Regions from separate parts of the Methylobacterium sp. CM6257 genome, predicted to be linked through region 2. Evidence: riboswitches for the same ligand, from Rfam matches in the RefSeq annotation. Region 2 holds a riboswitch; the other holds the start of a gene.

Region 1 (3,603 bases), 810 kb from region 2:
ACGGCCTCTACAGGACAACGCAGTGGACTGTCTGCATGCCAGACAGTCGGTTTAGACGAACGGCCTTATGGGATGAGGCGCGGATATTACCCATAGCGATCAACTTGGGCGGCTCATCTCGAGTCAAAGCTCAGCACGAAGCGTGCCCGGCTCGGCCGAGACGACGGCGCAAGGTATCAAGCACAGCGGTTCATGAGCGATTTGACGAGACCGAATGGACGACCTGAGTTGGGCGTTCGCTTCTGGGAGGGTCTCGCGAGGTGCGGTCGTGTCCCGGGTGGTGGTGTAGCTCGCCGGTAGCGGGAGAGCCCGCCTGCGCGCCCCTCCCAGCGCTGTAGCAGGCGGGATCTCTCGCGGGGTGGTCATCGGCGGTTGCCGGGTAGGGTCGGGTTGCTGGCACCAACCTCAAACCCGAGAGACCCCCGATGACCGACGAGATGATGGCCCTGCGTGGGCTGATGGAGAAGAGCGCCGACACAGATCTCCTGCGCGAGATGATCGGCTTTGCGGCCGAACGCCTGATGGAGTTGGAGGTCGGCGGCCTGACCGGCGCGGCCCACGGCGAGAAGAGCGCCGAGCGGCTGGTCCAGCGCAACGGCTACCGGGACGGGACTGGCAGACGCGGGCTGGGACAGTCGAACTGCGCATCCCCAAGCTGCGTAAGGGCTCGTACTTCCCGGCTTTCTTGGAACCGCGCCGGATGGCTGAAAAGGCGCTCACGGCGGTGATCCAGGAGGCCTACATCCAGGGTATCTCGACCCGGTCCGTGGACGACTTGGTCCAAGCCATGGGTGGCACGGGCGTGTCGAAGAGCCAAGTCAGCCGGCTCTGCCAGGAGATCGACGAGCGGGTCGGCGCGTTCCTCGACCGTCCGCTCGAGGGCGAGTGGCCCTACCTCTGGATCGATGCGACCTACGTGAAGGTGCGCCAGGACGGACGCATCGTCTCGGTGGCGGTGATCGTGGCGGTGGGCGTCAACAGCGACGGCCGGCGTGAGGTGCTGGGCATGGATGTCGGTCCCTCCGAAGCCGAGACGTTCTGGACGGACTTTCTCCGCAAGCTGGCGCGCCGGGGCCTGCGCGGCGTGAAGCTGGTCATCTCGGATGCGCACGAGGGCATCAAGGCGTCAGTGGCCAAGATCATGAACGCGACCTGGCAGCGCTGCCGTGTCCACTTCATGCGCAACGTGCTCGCCCATGCCGGGCGCAGCGGGCGGCGCGTCGTCTCCGCCTTCATCGCCACGGCGTTCGCCCAGGATGACGCCGAGGCGGCCCGGCTCCAGTGGCGGCGCGTGGCCGATCAACTCCGGCCCAAGGTGCCCAAACTCGCCGCGCTGATGGACGAGGCCGAGCCGGACGTGCTGGCCTACATGGGCTTCCCCATCCAGCATCGGGTCAAGCTGCACTCCACGAACCCGCTGGAACGCCTGAACGGTGAGATCAAACGCCGGACCGAGGTGGTCGGCATCTTCCCCAACGAGGCGGCCATCACGCGCCTCGTGGGCGCGATCCTGCTGGAACAGAACGACGAGTGGGCCGTCCAGCGCTCGCGCTACATCACCCTGGAAAGCATCGCTCCGATCGGCGATGATCCCCTCGTCAGCCTGCCCACCCTGGCAGCCTGATCCTCCCGGCCCAAGCCGGTGATCGTGGTGGCTCTCAGCAAGCTACACCACGCCAGGGGAAACGACCCGAGGTGCCAGACACCCATTCGGGTGCCTTCATCGCTTCGTGTTGTGCTGCGAGGCCCCATATGCTTATCTCAGCGCGTCCTCAAGGCGATGCGGGAGAGCCCAGCCCGATCACAAGTCAGGTATGGCGCCGACGGAGCAACCACCCCCGGAAACTCTCAGGCACAATCACCGTATCGTTGGACGATCTGGAGAGAGGCACCGCACGGTGTCCACCGAAGGAGAAACCTCGCGTCTGCGACGTGAGGGAAACTCTCAGGTAAGCGCGACAGATGGGGGCAATCGGACACACCCGTGCGGTGCGTCCGGCGGTCTCGTCGCGGAGAGTCCAGATGCCGGCAACGGTCGCCGAGACCGCCCCCCTCGAACGCACGCCGCTCTATGATTTGCACCTGCGCCTGGGTGCGAGAATGGGGTCGTTCGCGGGTTACGCGATGCCCATCCAGTACCCGGGAGGTGTGCTGAAGGAGCACCTGCACACGCGCGCCGCCGCCGGGCTGTTCGACATATCGCATATGGGCCAGATCGCCCTGAGTTCTGACGATCCGGCTGAGGCCGCACGCTCTCTCGAAGCCATGGTTCCGGCCGATGTGGTCGGGCTGGCGCCGGGCCGGCAGTGCTACGGGCTCTTCACCGACGCGGCCGGCGGCAGCCTCGACGACCTGATGATCGCCAATTTCGGCGATCGCCTCGTTCTCGTGGTCAACGCCGCCAACAAGCGGGCGGACGCCGCGTACCTGCGGGCGCGCCTGCCCTCCGAGGTGGCCGTCGACGTTTTGGGCCGGGGGCTCCTTGCCCTGCAGGGTCCCGCTGCCGAAACCGTGCTCGCCGCGCTCGCCCCGGCGGTCGAAGACATGCGTTTCATGGACGCGCACCGGATCGAGGTCGTGGGCGCACCCTGCCTCGTGACCCGTTCGGGCTACACGGGCGAGGACGGCTTCGAGATCTCGACGCCGCGCGCAGCGACCGAAGCGGTCGCGGAGGCGCTGCTCGCCGATCCCGCGGTGCGGCCGATCGGCCTCGGCGCGCGCGACTCCCTGCGCCTAGAGGCCGGCCTCTGCCTGCACGGCACCGACATCGACGCGACCACGAGCCCCGTCGAGGCCGCTCTGACCTTCGCGATCTCGCCCGCCCGGCGTAGCGGCGGCAGCCGGGCTGGCGGTTTCCCGGGCGATACACGCATCCTGGCCGAGATAGCCGAGGGACCCGCGCGCCGCCGCGTCGGCCTGCTCCCGGAGGGGCGTGCGCCCGTGCGCGCCGGGGCGCTCCTCTTCGCCGAGATCGGCGCTGCCGCCCCCGCCGGCCGCGTCACCTCGGGCGGCTTCGGCCCGAGCCTCGGCGTGCCCGTGGCGATGGGCTACCTGCCTGCCGCGCTGACCGAGCCCGGCACCAGAGTCTTCGCGGAGGTGCGCGGCCAGCGCTTGCCGGTGGCCGTAGCACCCCTTCCCTTCGTCCCCGCCAGGTACAAACGCGGCTGATCTGGGAGATCATCATGCTGAGATTTACCGAGGATCACGAGTGGCTGCGGCTGGAGGACGGCGTCGCCACGGTCGGCATCACCGCGCACGCCGCCGAGATGCTTGGCGAACTCGTCTACGTCGCGTTGCCGAAGGTTGGGGCCCAGCTGACCAAGGGCGAGCCGGCCGCGGTGGTCGAGTCGGTCAAGGCAGCCTCCGACGTCTTCGCGCCGCTGGACGGCGAGGTGACGGAGGTGAACGAGGCGGCAGTCAACAATCCCGCCGGCGTCGGCGCTGATCCGCAGGGCGCGGGCTGGCTCTATCGGATGCGCCTCGCGGACCCGGCCGCGCTGGACGCACTCTTGGACGAGGCAGCCTACGGCGCCCTGGACAAGTAACTCTGCGCCGAATGGCCAGTCGTTTGACCGGCTGATCGCGACAGACAAGACCGCGCGA
Region 2 (3,603 bases):
AACCGACGACATTCAGCTTGGGAAGCTGAGGTAGAGCGTTGAACCTATTGAGACATGTTCCCCGTGTGCCTTTCCCGGCTCCCTGTCCACTTGGCCGCTGACAGCCGTTTTTCCCCGCTGGCGATCGTCATCATTCGGGGCGAGCAGAGGGGCGCGGTTGCCGTACTTCGTGTGGTGCAGCCCTGATCACAGTGATCGCCATTCTCCAGCTCGGCGCGTTCAGCCGCAGGGCTGTCAGAAGCCATCGAAGCTTCGATAGGGGAGGGCGCCTGATCGGGGAACTAGGCACTCTGAGCTTGGCCTTTGCCGCGGCATAAGAGCGGTGAGGTAGGTGCCCGTCACTACGGTGAGGAGCCAAATTCCGAAAAGCAGACGCGCCGTTTTGTGCCCAACCCGGCCATTCAGCCGGCGGCGGCGATATCCCGGAAGCAGACGCTGCTGGCTGCGATCGGCCATTCGCACAAAGACGGCTCATGGAGCCTGCCGGGGCGGCTTGACGAGCTTGGTCAGTTTGCGCACCAGCTCCGCTTCCGTGAACGGCTTCTCCAACCGGGGCTGGTGACGGTAGACAGAGGCATCCGCCAGCTTCACATCACCTGTGGCGAGGAGCACCTGGGCCAGTCAGCAGGTCGTGAACGTCCTGGCGCGTTCTCCGGCTCCCGCGGTCGGTCTGGACGACCGGAAGCTCATGCATCGCGTTATACTCTGATTGACGACGCACTGCTTGAGCTTTCCGGAGGGGACCAGTGATGACCACCCTAGTGCCCACTGATCTCGAACTGGCGATCCGGCACGTCACCGAGGGAACGGAGCGCGTCATCAATCAGGCCCGTCTCGTCGCGAGGCTGAAGGCCGAAGGGCACGACACCGCCGAGGCCGAGGGGCTGCTCGCGGAGTTCCGGCACGCTCTCGCGCTCATGGAGGACCGCCGGCAGCGCCTCCAGGCTGAGCACGAGGCTGATGAATAGACGGCGGAGGAGGCGCCGACACGGCGAACGCTGGGGTCTGAACTCAATCAGCTTAGCCGCGGTGACGCCCGAGAAGGGTGGGGAACCGTCATCGTGCCGCCACCTGAAAGCCGACATTCAGCTTGGCGCCCTTCTCGGTCGTTCGACGGCCTTCATCGCCATCTCTGAAGCCGACATTGCCTCAGGTGGGACCTCTGGTGCTTGCAGACCCTTGGCAGGAGGCAGGTCAAGCGCGAGGCCACCCAAGCGCTTGCCCGCGAGTGATAGGCCGCCGCGGCCCTGGCAGCCAACGAAGGGCATGACCGCAAGAACATGCTCGGCATGTTCAAGATGCCTCAGGCCGCGAACGCCGCCCTCGCCACGCAGCATCAAGACCGCCGAGAAAGGCTGTCTACGTCTAGGCCCGTCCCGCCAAGGTCGAGAACCAACTTGATCGCTTCCGCGAAGGAGTTCTGGGAACGCGTCATGCGCGAGATCGCCAAAATCCTGGCCGAGAGCGAAGCCGCTCGCCGCCGTCGTCAAACTGACCGACGAGGATGCCGTACGGTACGCTATCGAGAAAGGCATCCGGTTCGTTCACGGCTGTCGTCCAGGGCCGTCAGCGTGTCTCAACGCACATTTTAGATCGTAAGCTAACGAATTATCTGGTTTGCTACGCCGTTTGGTGTTAGTTGGAGCGACAGGTCATCGACGCGCGGGAGAGAGCCGGCTTGAGCCGGCCGCCGAAGGAGCAACCGCCCCGGAAACTCTCAGGCACCCAGACCGCTCGTCGTTCAACACTCTGGAAAGCGGAGCGGCAGCTCCCGCCGATGGTGTAAGGCGCAACCTCTCCCGAGGTTGGGCCGATACTCTCAGGCCGATGACAGAGGGGGCTCGCAGGCATGGCGCCTGCGGAGCAACCTCGGAGGTCTGCGCGATGACATCCCCATAGCCTGACCTGCCGGAAGCCAACGGGCTCACCGCAAATTCCTTCTTCGCGACCGACCGGCTCATCCCATGGGCCGCAACGACGACGCACGCGCGGCATCGACCGCGCGGCGCTCTCGGTCCTGCGCGGGCCAGGACGTCCGCCCGATCCTCTAAGCTGGAAGTCATCCGATGTTGGCCACACGCCGAAGCCTCCTGCTGGCGGCCGCCGTCCTCGCGCCGGGCCGCGCACAGGCCTTCTTCTGGGACAGCGAGCCCGAGCCGCCAAAAGCCCCCGCACCCGTCGATCCTACGTCGAACCGCGATGCCTGGTTCATCGGCGAGATCCCGGACAACCCCTTCAACGTCCTCAAGGTCGACCTCGCGCTCGTCCCGCCGGAGTTCCGGAAGCAACTGGTGGACTACGATGGCCCGGAGCGCGCAGGTACACTCGTCATCGATACGCATGAGCGTTTCCTCTACCTTGTGCGCGAGGTCCGGACGGCGATCCGTTACGGCATCGGGGTGGGCAGAGCCGGGTTCACCTGGTCGGGCACCGCCGTGGTCAAGCGCAAGGCGAAGTGGCCGGGCTGGCGCCCGACGGAAGCCATGCTGAAGCGCCGGCCCAACATCCCGCGCTACGTCGAGCCAGGCGTTGAGAACCCCCTCGGGTGCCGCGCACTGTACCTTTATCAGGGCGACAAGGACACGCTCTACCGCATCCACGGCACCAACGAGCCCTGGACAGTGGGGGGAACGGATTCCTCCGGCTGCATCCGTCTTCTGAACGAGGACATCTACGACCTCTACGGACGGGTCCCGCTCGGAACGACCGTCGTCGTGAAATCCTCGATGCCGGAGGTGATGGTGCAGCAGGAATGGGACGACCAACCCCGATCCGATAACCAGGTCCTTCTTTTCAAATGACCGCCGTACGTGGCCGGGACGAAGGCTGATGTTCGAGACTGCGACCGCGACCCTGGACTGGCTCGGCGTGACCGTATTCGCGGTCGCCGGCGCCCTCGTGGCCGCCCGCAAGGAGATGGATTTCGTGGGGTTCGCCGTCCTCGGCACCGTGACGGGCGTCGGGGGTGGGACGCTCCGGGACCTCCTTCTCGGCCTGCCGGTCTTCTGGACACAAACGCCGGCGTACCTGCTCGCCTGCGTGCTCGTTTCGTGCGCCGTGTTCTTCGTCGCGCACATCCCGCAATCCCGGTACCGGCACCTGGTGCGGCTCGACGCACTGGGACTGGCGCTGTTCGCGGTGGCTGGGGCGGAGAAGGCCCTGCACGCCGGGGCGAGCTCCTCCGTGGCCATCGCCATGGGGGTGGTCACGGCCACCTTCGGGGGACTGCTCCGGGACCTCCTCGGCGGTGACCCCCCGGTCATCCTCGGTCGCGAGATCTACGCCTCGGCCGCGGGGGCCGGCGCAGCGGCCTTCGTGACCCTGAACGTCCTCGGCGCTCCACGCGAGCTCGCAACAGGCATCGGCTTCGCCGTCGCCCTGCTCGCGCGAGCCGCATCGCTCCACTTCGGCTGGACGCTTCCGCAATATCGCCGCCGCACCGGCATCTCCTATCATTGATGACGGTAGATCCACCGCGGCTAACCGACTTCGAAGCGCCCCATAACAACCGACTTCAACGAAGGACTGCTCTCGCGGTCCGATCCGAAGGGAATGCCAAGATGATAATCGGCAAACGTCGCACTTGGCTCGCGCTGGTGGCCT

Evidence for each region. Region 2 has a riboswitch for glycine ahead of ACYCO6_RS25380 (L,D-transpeptidase). Riboswitches for the same ligand answer to the same signal wherever they lie in the genome.
Region 1: linked by a shared signal. The riboswitch ahead of gcvT (glycine cleavage system aminomethyltransferase GcvT) and the one ahead of ACYCO6_RS25380 (L,D-transpeptidase) in region 2 are both predicted to bind glycine.

What each region holds. Positions count from the first base shown of each region.
Region 1 covers NZ_CM137735.1:4,396,590-4,400,192, forward strand. The annotation lists partial or broken gene ACYCO6_RS21460 (IS256 family transposase) at 426-1,624, shown strand; glycine riboswitch at 1,774-1,874, shown strand; gene gcvT (glycine cleavage system aminomethyltransferase GcvT) at 2,023-3,168, shown strand; gene gcvH (glycine cleavage system protein GcvH) at 3,183-3,545, shown strand.
Region 2 covers NZ_CM137735.1:5,205,704-5,209,306, reverse strand. The annotation lists gene ACYCO6_RS25390 (hypothetical protein) at 304-750, shown strand; gene ACYCO6_RS25385 (hypothetical protein) at 750-968, shown strand; glycine riboswitch at 1,654-1,743, shown strand; gene ACYCO6_RS25380 (L,D-transpeptidase) at 2,067-2,801, shown strand; gene ACYCO6_RS25375 (trimeric intracellular cation channel family protein) at 2,830-3,459, shown strand; gene ACYCO6_RS25370 (amidohydrolase) at 3,561-3,603, shown strand, end outside.